One region of the Virgibacillus ihumii genome, then DNA from elsewhere that is predicted to be linked to it. Evidence: predicted binding sites of a transcription regulator. Region 1 holds the regulator's gene; each other region holds the start of a gene.
The links. Region 1 encodes LexA, which represses DNA repair genes until DNA is damaged. Its sites were predicted from a motif close to CGAACATATGTTCG; they were not measured.
Positions count from the first base shown of each region.

Region 1 (6,250 bases):
GAACCATAGCCAATAACCGTTTTAACCTCGATTAACGTAGGTTGTTCCGTGTTTTCTTTTGCCTCTTTAATCGCATTGCGGATTTCCGTCAGATTATTACCATCTTCTACGCGAATAACCTGCCAGCCATATGCCTTGAAGCGGCTTTCCGTATCGTCGGAAAATGCACGATCCAAGTCACCGTCAAGCGAAATGTCATTGGAATCATACAACGCGATGAGTTTACCTAACCCCAAATGGCCTGCAAGGGATGCAGACTCATGTGAAATACCTTCCATCAGATCGCCGTCACTCACAATTGCGTACGTGTAATGGTCGACAATGTTGATATCCTCTTTATTATAAAGGGAAGCTAAGTGTGTCTCGGCCATCGCCATCCCTACTGACATAGCAAGTCCTTGTCCAAGTGGTCCTGTGGTTGCCTCTACACCATCTGTGTGATGAACCTCCGGGTGTCCTGGTGTTCTAGAGCCCCACTGACGGAATGATTTTAAATCATCAATCGTTACGTCATAACCGGACAGATGCAATAAACCGTATTGCAGCATGGAGCCATGACCAGCCGATAATACAAAACGGTCACGGTTAAACCATTTGGAGTTTTTCGGATTGTGGGTCATAAAGTCGGTCCATAACGTATAGGCCATAGGGGCAGCCCCCATCGGCAAGCCCGGGTGACCTGAATTGGCATTTTCAATAGCATCAATTGCCAAGGTACGAATTGTATTAATCGATAGTTGTTCTGTGTTCTGTGACAATGAAATTCCCCTTTCCGATTCAATTCTTGTTTGTATCCTTTTTTATTCTATAACGAAAACATACTCGTAACAAGTTTTTTCAGGAGCCCATTGATATATATGCTACGTCAAATCCGGAGCACCATTGGGACAATTACCAATAACCAATCAATGCTTTTTATTACGTTCCTGTAAATCCCGCACTTTTTTTGGTGTGACATCATTGCCTTCGCGGTCCATCACAGTCATCGACTTGAATTGATTTTTAAATGATTTGCGGACATTCTTCAAATATTCCTGTCTTAACTCTTTTTGTTCCGCTTTTTCAGCGTCAGTCAGTCCTGATTCTTTTGATTTTTTAGCAAGCTCATTTATACGATTCAATTTTTCTTTTGAAATCATGCAAACCCTCCTGGTCACTGCATATTGGATAAGCCCGGCATTCAACCCAAATTTGTAATGAGTGCCGAAGTCTTCCTTAATAAGGTATTGTTTCATTTATAATATCTGACATTAGAAAAAAGGCAAGAACATATTGGTGTTCCTGCCTCTCAATACTACCTTTTATATAGAGCAGATTCAAGAATTTACGTATTCCTGATATCTGCGATGAACTGTTGCTTTAGAAACGGAATAACCTAAATTATTAAGCCTGCGGGTTATTTCTTCGAAGGTCATTTCATTCTGTCTTAATTGAACGACTTCTTCAATTGGGAACACTACCCTTTCACGGCCGGGTGCCTGATTACGGTTGGTTAAATTTTGACCCGGATTAAAACCATCACGGACTGCCCGTTTCATACCGCGCCTGATTTTAGCATTTTGAAGTTTACGTTGATACTCTTCGACGATGCCGACAATTTGCAATACCATGGAATCAGATTCTGAAACTTCCACTTCTCCACCGTGTAAACTTGTATATATAGGCACTTTTAATTTCTGTAATTGATGAAATAGTGCAATTTTGGTATTTCCTCTGCCCAGTCTTGTTTCATCCTGTATCAGCAATATATCTGCTTGTCCATCTGAAAAATAATCAAGCATTTCAAAAATACCTTCTCTGTCAATCTCATAGCCGCTTTCCTGTTCTTCAATAGCTGTTATGATCGTAAAATTATTCCTGTTTGCCAATTTTATCAGTTCTTCCTTTTGTCTGGCTAAGGAGGTTTCCTGTGCCTTCTTGTTGGTACTTACCCTGCAATATATGACTGCTCTCATTGGAATAACTCCTTGTATTATGCACTTGTAACCATTGTAAAATATAAAAACACCAGCGCCAATGCAAAAGCAACTATATAAAATACATCTGTCTTCGTAATCTTTTCAAACATATTTATCAGTCCCTTCATCGTAAATTTAGAACCTCTGTTCGCATCTCTATATTTCATTATATACGAACAAATGATCTTGTCAACCTTTTTTCGAACGAATGTTTGCTTTCCCTAAATTTTAATGATAAACTATCATTAATAAATACTATGCGCGAGGTGTTTAATAGATGAACAAACTATCCAAGAGGCAGCAGGCAATACTCGACTATATAAAGGAACAGGTAAAAGAAAAAGGATATCCACCTTCCGTTCGTGAAATTGCAGTAGCTGTGGGACTTGCATCCAGTTCGACAGTACATGGCCATTTAGCCAGACTTGAAAGCAAGGGATTTATCAGAAGGGATCCAACAAAACCAAGAGCAATCGAAGTCTTGGATCTATCCGAAGATATGAACATACCGCAGGAAGAAGCACGCTATGCGCCAGTAATAGGTAAAGTAACAGCTGGTTTACCGATTACTGCTGTGGAAAATATTGAGGAATTTGTACCGCTGCCCAGTTCAAGTGCCGGACCAGATGACAATTTATTTGTTCTGGTCATAGAAGGTGAAAGTATGATTGAAGCTGGTATTTTGGATGGTGACATGGTGATTGTAAAACAGCAGAACACAGCACAAAATGGAGATATTGTTGTTGCCATGACGGAGGAGGACGAAGCAACGGTTAAACGATTCTTTAAGGAAAAGAACCATATTCGTCTGCAGCCGGAGAATGCTACAATGGACCCGCTCATCTATCCAAATGTAACAATACTTGGCAAGGTAATTGGATTATACCGAAATATTCACTAATTAAGAAAGCATCCGTCATTTTACTGCTGACGGATGCTTTTTCGTATCTATTAAACTAGCAAAATGTGTCTTTCGGCTTTGGTACCGACATGCCAAACAACGGTCGTAAATAAAGCGCGAGGAAAGTACCGGCAAGTGCCATAATCATCCAAACCCAACCATGAAGGCTGAATGAAGCAATCCCGCCAAAATACGCACCGATATTACATCCAAAGGCAATCCTTGAACCATACCCCATCAGGATACCGCCAATTACCGCAGCTGAAATTCGTTTCAATCCAATCTTTCTAAGCGTAAAAATACCTCCGGCAGTTGAAGCCAAAAAGGCGCCAAGAATAACGCCAAAGTCCAGGACACTTGTTGAGTGCATAAGAACAGATTGATCCAATGAAGCGGCACGTTCGCCGGACCAATAAACCCATTCGGTGACATCGATGCCGAAGAACATTGCTATTTTGGACCCCCACAGAGCAAAAGCAGATGTAACACCCCAAGGGGTACCTCTTACCAATAACGTTAATGCATTAAAAACCGCTAATAGAATTGCCGCAACCCATAACGGCCACGATCCACGCAGTATTCGAACCCAGCCTTTTTCACTTGGCACCGGCTTTATAACAGGTGGTGTTCGTTTTTTGTCAAAATAGTATGCAGCCCCGAAAATCAATCCAAAAAGAATGATCTGTACAGCCCAGGCACCAACATACCCCAAATCCGTACTGGTTGCCAGTGAAATTGCCGGAAATGATGGTGTTTCATTAACCCAAAAATTCCAATGCCATGCTCCCAGCACAGAACCAACAATAAATGCAAGCAGTGTTACGAACATTGCAGTACGACCTCCGCCAACCGCATATAGTGTTCCGGATGCACATCCACCGCCAAGCTGCATGCCTATTCCAAATATAAAAGCACCTACAACAACACTCGTTCCAACAGGGGAAACATATCCTGATGGGTCATTTCCGAAAAATCCTAATCCCATTGATAATATAGGAGCGAATAATGTACAGGCAACAGCCATCATAATCATGTGCGCACGCATTGCCTGCCCATTGCCAACTGACATTAGCCTTCTGAAAGCCGAGGTAAAACCAAAACGGGCATGAAATAGAGTAATACCCAAAAGCAGCCCGACCCACATTGTCATTGTATTCTTAAGCCCTGCAGTAGTCATAATTGCATAACTTAATAGTGCGATAATCATTATTCCGATTGTAATCTTCGTTTTTTGGGGAGACGGCAGAGATGGATGCTTCTCTCCACTCGCATCTTTCATGACATTACTTGGAATCGCCATAATTATAGCCTCCATTTCTCATAAATTTACTCGGAATTAATTTAAAGGCTAATACATCACTGCGTAAAAGTCAATAATGAAAATTTGTCATTAGAAAACTTGGTTTCACCAACCCTTTAGGTGACAGCCATAGTTTCACTTATCAGTAAGAAAGGATTTTATACTTTATTTGCCAACAAAAACCCTTTGAACAGTAAAATTCAAAGGATACAAGTTTATATTTATGTACGGAGTAGTTATTCATGATTTAAAGCTGTTCGAAATCTTGCAACTCCGTTAAGGACATTAACAATCATGCGTGCTGAAGAATATAAAATTCTCCAACACGCCCCTAATTAAAATTAGCTTTCATCTGAACTTGAAGTGACTTACTCTTTAACTTCTAGGTTCAAACGTTTTGCAATCGGTTTCCTCTGTTGTTCTGGCTTTCGACTGTTTGTGGGTAACAACATATATCCGGTCAGCGTTACAAATATTGCCATCGCCCCAATAAGTACAATTATTTACCTCGCAAAGTACATCCTTTGCCATTTTAACACCTCCTTCATCTTTATCATTGACAAACAAAACATAAAAAATAAAAACGATTAAATACTTTACTAATTATAATGTTTACTCAAATTAAAACACCGCGCAGATTATACTCTTTGCGGTGTTTCTAAATGGTTTATTTTTATACATTTCCATGCAAACTGACAACGGATATTTTTTCAGGCCCACTGTATTTTTTGTCAAACTCATATAACAAAACATCATCGATCTTCTATTCAAAAAGTGTTGTATATCTCTATTGCTGCAAGAGCCACAAAAATAACAATGATCGCCCCTAAAATAAGGTTATTGGCTATCCCATTTCGATATTGTTTTACTACCTTTTTCGAATTTAAAAGCAACATTAATGTAATGGCAAGAAAGGGGAGAATTGTTGCACTAAATGCCAGTCCAATCATAACAAGTAAAACTGGATCGTCCACAAATAAAAACAACATGGACGGAAACGTCAGCCAAAGCAAGTAAGCACGATAAGCAGGATCCTGTTCGGAAATATCACGATTTGAGTCTTTATCTTTGTTCTTTAATAATTGAACAAAATCTGTGAAAATATAAGGAAGCCCATTAAAAGCGGAAAGCAAAGATGTGAACGCAGCTGCCCAGAACCCAATAAGAAGTAACCAAGTAGCTACAGTTCCGAACCTTTCCCCATAAATTTCAGCCATTGTGACAAGTCCTTCACTTCCTGAAATCGATATCCCTGCACCATATAAAAATTGATAGGCTACTATCATAAGCGCAAAGCAAAATATCCCTGTAATAATATATGCTACTGCAGAATCAAGTCGCATAGTAGGAATCCATGAACCACCATACCAATTTTTTTCGCGTATCCAATAGCAATAATAGGGGATGGAAGCAGCACCGCCTACACCACTAATCAGTCCTAAGGTTTGTAAAAATGAACCCGTTGGCATTCTGGGTATCAACCCGTTCGCTAATTCTCCAATGCTTGGAAAAACCAATATCGCTGAGCCTACCACGGTAATGAACATCACAATAACAAAAAACTGCATAATACGTTCAAAATTTTGATATCCTCCAAACCATCCCACTACAAGGCCAACCAATGCATGGATGATTGCCCAACCCCATACAGGTAATACCGGAAATAGTGCTGATATAAACAGAGCACACGCAGATGTCACAGCAGCACCATAAATAAGGCCAAATAAGACAACATAGACTACATAATATCCTGACACCCAGCTTCCCAAGGACCGCCATCCTTGTAAAATGGTTTGTCCTGTTGCTAAATACCAGCGCCCTACACCTTCATTTAAAACGTATTTTAAAAATGCACCTAAAATAACTGCCCATAATAACATAAGCCCAAAATCAGCACCCGCTACAAGGGCAGCAACTAAATCACCAGCACCGACGCCAGCCACAGCTACAACCAGACCAGGTCCGATGAACGATAACTTCCTTTTCTCCGATTTTTCTACAACTGATTGTTTGGCCTCCATAGTCACATCCTTTCGTACACTTTTTTTGATTCACATTAAATTATATAATGTTCTCAATCTTACATGATTA
Region 1 is NZ_CACVAN010000001.1:659,223-665,472, reverse strand. Features, by position in the region: gene tkt (transketolase) at 1-758, opposite strand, end outside; gene HUX68_RS03225 (DUF896 domain-containing protein) at 906-1,139, opposite strand; gene HUX68_RS03220 (YneB family resolvase-like protein) at 1,317-1,955, opposite strand; gene lexA (transcriptional repressor LexA) at 2,236-2,859, shown strand; gene HUX68_RS03210 (YeeE/YedE family protein) at 2,915-4,159, opposite strand; gene HUX68_RS03205 (DUF1540 domain-containing protein) at 4,535-4,690, opposite strand; gene HUX68_RS03200 (Nramp family divalent metal transporter) at 4,927-6,180, opposite strand.

Region 2 (6,250 bases), 3.1 Mb from region 1:
CCATATCACGGAACTGGTAGTTTTCTTCCCGGACAAGCCGCAGTATCTCTTGGGCTGCACCTTCCACCTCTGCTCTCGGGTGTACCGCTTCGGCGATCTGTATCGGAACCTTTCCACTGTATTCCGGGGCTGGACGTACATCAAAATTTTGTTCCAAATGCTGAAAGTACGGACGGTTTCTGAACTTTCCATGTTTCGTATCCATTAACACCGGATTGTCTATGCTGATTCCATTTTCCTGTGCAATTGCCCTGAGATTTTGATATGTTTCCTTCGTCTGATAAAACAGATCCAGCTCTGAAACACCCTCTGCATCAGGAATATCGGTAGTCAGGGCCACCGTTACTGAACGGCACTTCTCTAACAGTTCCTCCACTACAAGGAGCTCCTTAGGTGAAAATCTATGGAACCCATCCAAATAAATGTCTGCACCTTCAAGGACAGAAGCGTCGCATATTTTATCAGCAAGCAGCTGCAGCTGGTCTTCACTGTCAATGTAATTATCCTTCAACACACTCGTCAGGCGTTCATATATGTAAACAAGATCCTGCAATTTACCGGTTAACGCAGCCTCGCCGGACTCTTTGTGCACAAACTGATTGATCTGTTCAATCTGCTCATCCAGCATATCAGGCGTGATACGATAACGCTTAAATTCAGTTATCATCGCTTCCAGCTGCTGCAGAAACCCCTGCTTCTCCAATGCTTTTTGAAATATATGCCATTCGGATTCTTTTTCCTCAATAATTTTACGGAGCATCATTTGAATCCCGACCGAACTGATAAACTGTCGTGTCCCGCCACCGGTTTCCTGCAGCACACGCCAGGCGAGACGCGAAAAGCTCACGACCTGGGCACGGATACTCCCGTGGATATCATTTTCCCGGAATAGCGCATACTCCTGCTGAAACGTCATCTGATCAGGCACGATATAAAAAATGGATGCGCCATGCGGGTTATCCGTTAATTTTTCTGTTATTTCATCCAAAATCCGGCCGCTTTTCCCCGTACCGGCTCGGCCAAGCAAAAATCGCAGTCCCATAGGTTCCCCTCTCCTTCAAAAATATTTCACACGAAAAAACCTCTATCCCTATTTTAGCAGAGACAGAGGCTTTCTTATAGCTATTTACGTCAGTTGGCAAACGATAGTTCCAATTGGGAGACCGGCCAGTATGTAATGTCCACTTTACCGACAAGCCTGTCCATCGACACAAAACCGAATTTACGACTGTCCAGACTGTTATCACGGTTATCCCCCATGACAAACAGCTTTCCCTCAGGTACAGTTGTTTTTCCGGTGGTTTCCACTAATGTAAAATCTTTTGTGTATGGTTTGTCATCACTGACTTTTTTAAACGGTTCCAGAAATTCTTCTTCGACATATTTGCCATTTACATAAAGTTTATCGTTTTTGTAGACGATTTTGTCACCAGGCAGACCAATAACACGTTTCACATAATCTGTTTGCTTTGTTGCATGAAATACGATAACGTCAAAACGATCAACATCAGCCAAATCATAGGCAACTTTATTTACCATCATCATATTCCCATCATATAAAGTAGGCTCCATCGATTCACCTTCCACTACATAACTGGCGAACAGATAAGACCTGAATACAAAAGCAAGTGCGGCCGCCAGAATCACAACAGGTATGATTCTTAAAAAAAACTTTTTTATCATATTCTTTTCCTCCAGAATCATTTCTCATTGTCCATCATACCCAATTCGATATAAAATTAATCCTGGTCGGAAATCTCTTTAATCAAGGCTTTGCGCTGTAATCTTTTTTCAATATACTTCCCAATCACCCAGAACAATGTAATACAGACACCAACAATAATGGTCTTCACCGGCTCTTTGGCAAATTCCATGATGCTTGATCCAACATAGGAGATGGAAAAGATCATCACCGATTTCCCAAGTAAAACAGCCAGAATAAATTGCTGTTTGCTTATTTTCGACAACCCGGAAACAACATTAATAACCGATGAAGGGGAGAACGGAAAACACATCAGCAAAAACAGCGGACCGAAGCCATGCCGCTCCACCCAGGCAGTGACTTTACGAACCTGTTTGTTTTTGCGTATCCCTTTGAACACCCGTTTATCTCCAAGTCTTCGGACTAGCAAAAATACTAGAATTGATCCTACACTCGAGCCTGCCCATGATAATAGAAAACCTTCAAGCAAACCATATGCTGCGGCATTGGCGGCCACAAACACAAGCAGCGGCAGGAATGGCAGAAATGACTCCAGAAATGGAAGCAAAATACCCGGAATCGGTCCAAGGCTTTCATACTGGTTCAGTAACTGCATAATATATTCATCAAATTTGTCTTCTTCCAATAATCTTCTCCAATTAGCTATGCTGAGATTAAACAAATACATTCGCCAAAGTCCCCTATTCCTCTCGAACATTTAAATACTTCATTGTCTAGTTTGTCTCCTTTTATTTTAAAGTAAACCTCACTTTCTGCATAGCATTTTTAATTCGGCCTCTTTCTCTTCTCAAACATTTTATTGTATTTTTCGGCTGCTTTGTCATATAATAAATAAAAGAACAAACGTTCGATAATTTGGAGGGGTCATCATGCGCTATCTCAGTGAAGAAGAATTCCAGTTGGCGTCACGCTTTCTGTTTCTTTCGATGGCAATGGTTGTCATACAGCAGGATATTCAGCATATCCAAAATGGATCGTTTAAAATAAAGGAGCCATACATGGAGCTTCTGGAAAAAATGAATACGGAAGCAGCGAATGAACGCAGGCAGCTGCGGAAAAGTATGCAAAAACACAAACTCAAAGTTCTTACATTAAATAAAAATGATTCATTTTCATCTTTCCTGTTTTTGTGCAATGGGCGTGAAGAAAAACGGAATTATTTCAATCCGGCTATTCGCAAAAAGGTGGAAGTCATTATCCAGGAGCTTATGCAAAAGGCTCTGCCACCATATCAGCATTCTGTTTCAGCAAATACTTGATCCGGTTATCCAGCAAGTAACGGAATTGCGCGGTGCGTTGTATTTGGTTCAGCATGGAGCCGTAAGAGACAGGAATCATTATCCGTTTGCCATTTTTGAAAAGTACTTCCGTATGGCTGTTATCCACTTGGGTTACCTGATCAATATGAGAATGGGCAACCCATGAACATTTGGAGCTTGCGGGTGAAGTTGTCGGGAAAAAATACATGCCGCTGGAAGGGTCAACAGCTATCGGAGCCTTATGTGTAATCCCACAGATGTCTCTTGTCCCGTCCTGTCTGCCCCGCAGACTGGACCCGAAAAATTTGCACGCATTGTCAATAATTTTGCTGGGAGAGAACGGAACAATAGATTCAGTCTGTTCCTCAAGCACACACGTATTGGTATTCCCGTTTTGATCAAACTGTGTCAAAACGGCCATTGTAAGAGGGGTAACTTCGTGTGTTGGAGTATAGAAATCGTTAAACACTAAATCAGTCATTTGGTTAACATCCTTTCCATATTTCAGGAAAAGAAAAAGGCCTACTACTAATTTACCAAATTTTTCACAAAAATGGTATCTATTTTTGTAATTTTCAACACTATTTTTACTTACATTGGCCTAAATTACGGATCTGTCGATTTATTTTCGTTTTCAACATTCGCATTGTCCGACGTTTCACCGACGGTCTGATCAACCCGTGCATGAAAGTCAGGGTTCAACAACGTAAACGTCGCCAATTCCGGCATATTTCGCTCCCTTTCCATATTGAACACCATCCTTTTTATTAGCAGTATGCCAGAACTGGGTTGTTTTTATGCAGTAATGCCTTTATTGCAGTATTCTCCGAAAGCGTAGAAATCAGCAAAATGAACACAAATTTTAAGTCCGGTTCATTGGCGAATCGGACTTAAAAAAACAAGCTGTATTAGGAAAAAGTATCGTACTGAATTATTGGTTCACTTTGTCACGAAGAACTTTCCGCAAAATTTTTCCGGTTGTATTTTTTGGCAATTCATCCAAAAACTCAATACTGGATGGAATTTTGTATTTAGCCAGATGTGCATTGCAAAACTCCAATAAAACATCCTCTGTCAGCGTCGAATCTTTCGTGACGACAAAGCATTTCACTGATTCACCTGTATCGGGATGCGGAGCACCGATAACAGCCGCTTCAGCAATACCTGGATGTTCATACAATACTTCCTCCACTTCACGCGGATACACATTATAGCCGCCAACAAGAATCATATCCTTTTTCCGGTCAACAATATAAAAATAGCCTTCATTATCCATTCGCGCCATATCACCGGTATAGAGCCAGCCATCCCGCAAAGCCATTTCCGTTTCCTCCGGCAGTTTGTAATAACCTTTCATGACATTTGGCCCGCGAACGGCAAGCTCCCCGACTTCTCCAACCTCTGCCTCTTCGCCAAACTCATTCATGACCCTATTTTCCACATTCAGAATGCTTTGACCAATCGAACCAGGCTTTCTTGGCCGGTCCAACGGATTAAAACAGGTAACTGGTGCTGCTTCAGACAGACCGTACCCTTCCGAAACACGAACATTAAACACCTCTTCGAAATTTTTCAAAAGAGCTACCGGCATGGATGAACCACCGGAGATACAAAGCCGGATCCCCGAAAAATCAACGGTATGATCAGCAGCGCTTTGCAGCAAATAATTATACATGGTCGGCACACCGGCAAAAATAGTCGCTTTTTGCTCGGAAGCAACCTTGAAAACTTCCTGTGGTGAGAACTTCGGCATAATCAGTATAGTGCCACCATTCATCAGCGGAGCATTCAATGACACCGTTAAACAGAACACATGGAACATTGGCAGTGCAGCAATAACACGGTCTTCTTCGTTAATCGTCAAATAATCTGCCGTATCCTTTGCATTGGAATAGATATTTTGATGAGTCAGCATCGCTCCCTTTGGCTTACCGGTCGTGCCGGAAGTATACAAAATAATTGCCGTATCCTCGTCATCCAGCTGCGGTGTGTGCGTATCCAAGCTCCCCGCTTTGATCAACTCCGTAAACGATTCTATTTTATCAACCACTGGACTATCACCAAAAGACTTGCTTGACCCTGTATCACAGGATATGTAATGTTCAACCGCCGGCAGCTGATCTGCAATCGCTTCAAATTTTTCCAGCAAAACATCCATCGTAATAATTCCTTTGACATCACCATTTTTAAGGATATAACCTAGCTCATGTGAGGTGTACATCGGGTTAACCGGAATAACAACAGCACCGACCCGCAATGCACCATACAGCGCAATGACATAATATGGACTGTTACCTAACGCAAGTGCGATGTGATCCCCTTTACTGTAACCGAGTTGCTGCAGACTGGAAGCAAACTTAGTGACCATTCCTTCCAACTCCAGATAGCTTGTCTCCGAATCCTGAAAAACATATGCTGTTTTATGCGGATGTTCCTGAGCTGTCAACGACAATTGATCCGTTATATTCATTGTTTTCCTCCCCGAGTCATGAATGAATAGTCATTCACTTTTTCGTAAAAATTCAAAAGGCTCTGCTCTTCCTTAAAAAGTCAGCCTTTCGTGTTTAATAAACTTTATAATTTTTAAACTATTTAAAGTATAAAATACCGTGGAACAGATTACAAGTGGAAGCGCTGACATTTACTCTGCTGAAATTTTTACCAGAGTGGATATGCTCATGTCGAGAACTATGGGGGATGTTCTGCTTGTACGGTTGATGTTTTTGCTCGTGCGGTTGATGTTTCGCTCGTGCGGTTGATGTTTCGCTCGTGCGGTTGATGTTTCGCTCGTGCGGTTGATGTTCCGCTCGTGCGGTTGATGTTCCGCTCGTGCGGTTGATGTTCCGCTCGTGCGGTTGATGTTCCGCTCGTGCGGTTGATGTTCCGCTCGTGCGGTTGATGTTCCGCTCGTGCGGTTGATGTTCCGCCTGTGCGGTTGATGTTTTGCCCGTGCGGTTGATGTTCCGCTCGTGCGGTTGATGTTCTGCTTTGTGCGGTTGATGTTCCGCTTGTGCGGTTGATGTTTTGCCTGTGCGGTTGATGTTTCGCTTGTGCGGTTGACATTCCTTGCTTATGAATGTTGCACTATTTTACAACTAAAAAAAGCAGCCCGCCGAATTCCGGTGAGCCGCTTTCCACTGTTAATATAACAGATTAACAAATTCTTCTTTGGAGATTTTCCCAAGATAATGCGGGATATCAACATCGGCAAGTGCTTCTTCAATCGCTTTCCGTTCATGGCGGACACCGATCAGTTGTTGTTCAATAT
Region 2 is NZ_CACVAN010000001.1:3,794,534-3,800,783, reverse strand. Features, by position in the region: gene addB (helicase-exonuclease AddAB subunit AddB) at 1-1,042, opposite strand, end outside; gene lepB (signal peptidase I) at 1,132-1,683, opposite strand; gene HUX68_RS18850 (TVP38/TMEM64 family protein) at 1,740-2,390, opposite strand; gene HUX68_RS18845 (YhjD family protein) at 2,593-2,982, shown strand; gene HUX68_RS18840 (competence protein ComK) at 2,930-3,463, opposite strand; gene HUX68_RS18835 (hypothetical protein) at 3,589-3,729, opposite strand; gene HUX68_RS18830 (fatty acid--CoA ligase family protein) at 3,914-5,452, opposite strand; gene HUX68_RS18825 (hypothetical protein) at 5,671-6,045, opposite strand; gene lplA (lipoate--protein ligase) at 6,123-6,250, opposite strand, start outside.
Region 2: HUX68_RS18845 (YhjD family protein) is a predicted target of LexA. The motif match lies at 2,560-2,573, and genes of this name have one in related genera.

Region 3 (6,250 bases), 370 kb from region 1:
ACCATTAAGTGCAGCATTATTATTTTCGGCAAATGGAGGTCTGGTAAATGCGGAAACCATGGACAGTCAGCCATCTGTTGATACGGCAGCAGTGGACTTAAGGGCAAACCTGGGACACCTGTTAAGTGAACATGCATTTTTGGCAATTGAAGCTATGCGCAATGGAGCAGCTGGAACGGAGGATTTCAAAGCATCCGTTTCCGCACTGAAAGCAAACACGAAAGATTTAAGCAATGCGATTGCATCGGTATATGGTGATGACGCCGGTAAAGCATTCCAGAAAATGTGGTCCGAACATATTGGGTATTTCGTTGATTACGTCAATGCAACGGCAGAGGGTGACAAACAAGCAAAACAAAAAGCGCTGGATGAACTTTCCCAGTACCGGAAAGACTTCTCCCAGTTCCTTGAAAAAGCAACTGGTCAACGTTTGGAAGCAGGATCACTGGCAGAAAGTCTGCAAATGCATGTTAACCAATTGATTGGAGCATTTGACAGCTATGTAGCTGAAAATTATCAAAAAGCTTACCAGCATGAACGCGAAGCAATTGCCCATATGCATATGGTGGCAAAAGGACTTTCATCTGCCATAGTGGATCAGTTCCCGGACAAATTTAACAACACAATGGCCGTTACACCGGCAGCCAATTTGCGCGCTACATTGAGTAAACTGCTTTCCGAGCATGCCGGACTGGCAACAATTGCCATGCAAAATGGAATTCAGGGTGCACCTGATTTCAAGGCATCAACGAAAGCATTGAGCGGCAACACGGATGACCTGGCAAGCGCGATTACATCGGTATATGGTGAGGAAGCAGGCCAGGCATTTGATAAAATGTGGTCTGAACACATCGGCTATTTTGTCGATTATGTTAATGCAACAGCAAAAGAAAACGAACAGGCTAAACAAAAAGCACTGGATAACCTGAAAATGTATCGAGAAGATTTTTCCGCCTTTATTCAAAAAGCAACTGGCGGAAATGTGGAAGCGTCTGTTCTTGCTAAAGGTTTACAGAAGCACGTAAACCAACTGATTGGATCGTTCGAAAGCTATGTGGAAGGTTCTTATAAGGAAGCATTCACACAAGCACGTGATGCCTATGGTCATATGTACGGAGCAGCCAAACTTCTGTCAGCCGGTATCGTGAGCCAAAACCCGGAAAAATTTGCATCCGACATGCCTTCTGAAATGCCAAACACCGGCCTTGGTATGCCAGCTGAACAGAACAATGACATGATGTGGATGTGGATTCTTGGTGCAGGACTGTTTGCATTGATCGGTTTAACTGCCGTATCCAAGTCCAAAACTGCCAACAATGATAAGTAATAACCATTCCCTAATGACTGGAGGACGTGCGATGCGAATATTAATCAGTATACTTGTACTGTCGCTTATGCTGATTGCCGGATGTGGTCAATCACAAAGCACAGACTCCAGTCAGACGGATACCGTTGATTCGAATACGGTGCAAAAAACCAATGAACAAAAGGTTTCTGGAAGCGAAGTAAGTAACAATAATAACAAATTAAATACGGCTTCATCAGGGATAGATATAACAAAACAGCAATACGGCATCACCCCTGAAACCATCAAAATTCCTGCAATCAACGTGGAATCAGAAGTAGAAAAAGTCGGGCTGCTGAAAAACGGACAAATGGCAGTGCCGGAGAATTTCCGTATTACCGGCTGGTATAAGCTGGGTCCAAAACCCGGAGAACGGGGCAGTGCTGTTATTGCGGGACACGTGGACGACAAAACGGGACCGGGTGTGTTTTTCAACCTGAAAGATTTACAAAAAGGTGATGAAGTAAAAATCAAGAACAAAGATGGAAAACGACTCGTTTTTGAAGTAGTCGGCAAGGAAATTTTTCCGATGGACGATGCCCCGGTGAAGCAAATATTCGGGTATACTTCCAGACGAATGCTGAACCTTGTTACATGCACAGGTCCGTTTGACAGATCAAAGGGTGGTCATATAAACCGGTTAGTCGTTTATACAGAATTGCAAACAGAGAAGTAGCTCATCAATCGCTGTCCTGAGATAAACCCCGTATCACAACTAACTGTGGTACGGGATTTGTTGTACTTATGTTTGACCATGTATATATTACTACTGATCATTCACTACCTTTTTCGCTTCCTTCAAATCAATTTTTGCCTTATATCCATGATTTTGAAGCATATGAAGAAGATTATTTCCATTTAATAGTGTTATCGGCTTATCCTTAGAAAATTTATATGCATCAGGTCCATAGTCAGCTGTTGAAACTAAAATCCCTTTTGTCGCCCCCTCGTTTAATACAGTACCATACAAATCTCTGACCGCGGAAACACCTACAACATTAGTATATCTTTTTGCCTGTATAACTATTTTACCACCTCTAATAGGATCTGGGTCAAAGGCAATTGCATCAACACCCCCATCTCTACTTGCTCTGGTAATATTAACCTCTCCTCCAGACTGATTAAATTCCTTATCAAACAACTCTCGAATTAAATGTTCAAAGTCCTGCCAATCCATAGCTGCCAAATTATCGGACTCACTCAATCCATCTCCCAAATCATACGAGGAAACAAACCTGGGATCATTTCGATCGATTTTTATAATTGGCGCAACGGGAGCAAGGCTATGTAACTTACTGCTTCCAATTCCCTTTAAGTTTTTAAAACATGCCTTTGGATCCACTTGTGAGAGATTAAGGTCCATTATCTCTTCTTTAGTCGCTTGTATACTTAACACACACGAATTAACTTCATTTCCAGTGCTTTTATCTATTGAATTAACCCAACCATTAAATACTATAGAATCAATTCCACTTATTATATCTGCTTCAAACAATTCATGAAGTGACCGTAAAGTAATCTGATATAATAAATTATCATACATTTTATTGAAGACAGAGTCAGAGAGAAATGCTTCTTTAAAATCGTCGCGGGATTGAACGTATTTAACCCCTTTTAATCTTGGCAATTCAATTGGGGCTGGCAAAGAATAATCAACAATTAAATTCTTGCTTTCCGGATTAAAATCAATATCAAATTCTTGTGGAAACTCCTTGGGGTATATTGAATTAGTTAAGACCATATCACAATAATCCACTATTGCTGTTGGGATCTTTTTTAAATAGTTTTCTTTCTGTATGTCTATAGCATGATTTTTCTCAGCCTGTTCTTGTAAAAACTCTTGTTTTTCATTTTCCCATATTTGCAACTGCTCTTTATAACCATTGTCTACCTCTTCATTTTCAGCTATTATTTGTTTCTTCTTCAGTTCCCAATTCCCATAATTCTCTTCAAAAAGTTTATCCATTTGCTCAATTTTATTTTCTTTACGTTTAGCAGAAAATCTGTCAAGTATATTGAGCTTCGGCTTATAGTCTGAGCTATTTTTGTCCGGTTCATCTGGGATATCAACATAGTTAGGTTCGTCAGGCTCTGGAATAGTGTACTCAGATGTATCCTTCAATGATTCCCAGTCAATTTTGTCGTCAATAGTTAATGTAAATGATAATGTATTTTCAATATTTTGTAACTGCTGTTCTGCTTCCTCTGTCAATTGCATAGCTAAGGCTTTTTTCTCCTCTTTTTCTCTGGCAGCCTTTTCCCTCTCTTCTTTTTTTCTTTCTGCTTCCAATTTTTTGTGCCACATCTCTTCCCATTGTCTTTCTTGTGCTAGTGCTTTTTGTTTAACAACCCTACGATCTGATCCCTTAATAATTCGATATTTGTTTAAACCGTCATGTTTTATTTCAACCTGATACATATTTCCAGCCATTCCTCATTCTCCTTTCCAAACAGCCTACCTGTTAATTTTTAAAAAATATGTAAACTTCTAGTTATATTGACCTACGAATATAATACCAAATATTCTGTTCAAAAATAATAATAAACATAAGCTATTAAATAATTAAATTGGAACTACTACTTAATGTATTAAAAATCGTTCATTATTATCAATGAATTTTAATACTTCCATGACTCCATATTAACAAATATGGTACACAATAAAATGGAACCCCCTACCCACTTATTGTACAACCAATTCACAATCCAAGAACGTTATGTTATAATCGAACAAACGTTCCGTAATGAAGGTGATATATATGATTAATGATCGTGGTTCAAAAAAGTGGATTGGTTCAACGATGATGATTCCTGAACATGTCCAGATGCTGAGGGAAATTTTTGCTGAGATGGAATTTAAGAAAAAACCCCTCATTGATGAGCAGCAGCGTGAAGAAATCGACATGAAGCTGCAATGCGCCATCCATAACGATCTTCCTGTTGAAATCGTATATTTCGCTGAACATGATTTTGCAGTAACAAAGGGAAAAATCAGCGAAATTAATATGGAGAAGAAAAGCTTATATCTAAAGCACTCTGCAACAAATAACATCTCTTTTGACAGTATTTTGGAAGTAACCGTGCTGTGAGCTCAGGGCGATTACTTCCATCGGTAAGTTTATTTCGTTGATGTGGCTTTGATAATTAAAAAATGCGGATTGGTCATGAGATACTGATAGGATTTAGCAGCCATTGCCTTCATTTTTGGCTGAGGAGTTGGTTCAATCAGCTGATCCAACGTAAAAAAACGCACCGTCTCCCCTATTATATCCTGCATTGGCCTGCGGTAAAAACTGACATCAATCGTGATGCTCGGCTTTTCCCACCTATCCGTTAAAAGATGCGTTTCAAAATAATCCTTGCATTGAAATCTTGAAAAATCCATGAACGGATGATGAACTGAAAACAGCAGGATCCCGCCTGCTTTCAAAACGCGGTTAAATTCCCTGAATGTCGCCGTCCAGTCCTGCAAATAGTGCAGTGTTAATGAACTGACGATGACATCAAAGGAATCATCCTCAAAGGGCAATGTCTTCTGCAAGTCATGACAAAGAATGGTCGCCCTGTCACCCAGTCGTATCCGGGCTTCTTTGACCATTTCCGAACTCACATCAATTCCGGTAACATCCGCACCCCGATCCACCAATTGTGCGAGGTACCATCCTGCCGAACATCCGGCATCAAGCACCCTTTTCTCGGATAAATCCTCAGGCAGTGCAGCCATCATCGCCGGCCGCTCGTAATATGCGTTATATGGACTCGCTTCATCAATATCATTCTGATACGTACCGGCCAGTTTGTCGTATGTATGTTTTGCTGAATCCTCCAATTGACTCACCTTCCCACGCAAAATAATATATGATTATTTTACCATAACAGCACCGGGCATGAACCCAAATCAGTCCTAGGAACGATACAGAAACAGTCGAATTGCTCTATAATAAGAATTACTGATATATGGGGGAGGAATCGAAATGAAGAACACGACGAATCAAACCTGGAATCTGGAGTCATTGTATCCGGGCGGGAAAGATTCCGAGGCATTACATAAACGAATAGCTCGGCTGAAAAGACAGATGGAATCATTACCGCTCAAAATAAATACCGTGGATACAGCAGACATAGAAAATATCGTCCATATTTTGCGGGAGCTTCAAACATTTTCAGCAATGGTCGAAGAACTGGACGACTATGTTTTTTGTCTGTATGCAGTCCACGTGAATGACCCGGTTGTTGAAAATTTAATGGAGGAAAGCAGCAAAATTCAGGTTGATTTTGAGACTATAAAACTTGATATGGATAGACTTCTTGCAAAAATATCGGAAACTGAGTGGAACGTACTTTTAAAAAATAAAGAAGTTCAGGGATATCAATTTTATTTAGAAGAGCGCAAAGGCAAATTAGAAGACAAACTTCCGGCAAAAATGGAAAAGCTGATTAACCGTCTTTCGATTAACGGATTTGCCGGCTGGGAAGATTATTATGAACAAGTGATGGGAAATCTCCGGATCCCGCTGGAAAAAGACGGTCAAACAGAAGAACTATCTGTTGAGCAGGCTTTCAGCAACGCCATGTTTGCCGAAAACCGCACATTACGAAAAAATTCAGCACGCGCACTTATAACAGTTTGTAAAGAGAATGCTGAAACATTCAAAACCGTTCTCAACCGGATCAGCGGGTACCGACTTGATACATACAATCTCCGCGGATGGAACAACCTGCTAAAAGAAGCACTCGACGAAAACCGCATTAACGAACAATCGATTCGGGCAATGCTGACAGCCATTAAGGACAACAGTGACGCTGCACAAACATATTACAAACGGAAAGCAGCCGTAATGGGACTTGATAAGCTAAACTGGTATGACACGGATGCTCCGGCATTTTCAAGCAACAAAACAATTT
Region 3 is NZ_CACVAN010000001.1:289,876-296,125, reverse strand. Features, by position in the region: gene HUX68_RS01430 (copper amine oxidase) at 1-1,327, shown strand, start outside; gene HUX68_RS01425 (class F sortase) at 1,359-2,021, shown strand; gene HUX68_RS01420 (restriction endonuclease) at 2,112-3,776, opposite strand; gene HUX68_RS01415 (YolD-like family protein) at 4,105-4,434, shown strand; gene HUX68_RS01410 (class I SAM-dependent methyltransferase) at 4,464-5,174, opposite strand; gene HUX68_RS01405 (M3 family oligoendopeptidase) at 5,320-6,250, shown strand, end outside.
Region 3: HUX68_RS01415 (YolD-like family protein) is a predicted target of LexA. The motif match lies at 4,073-4,086, and genes of this name have one in related genera.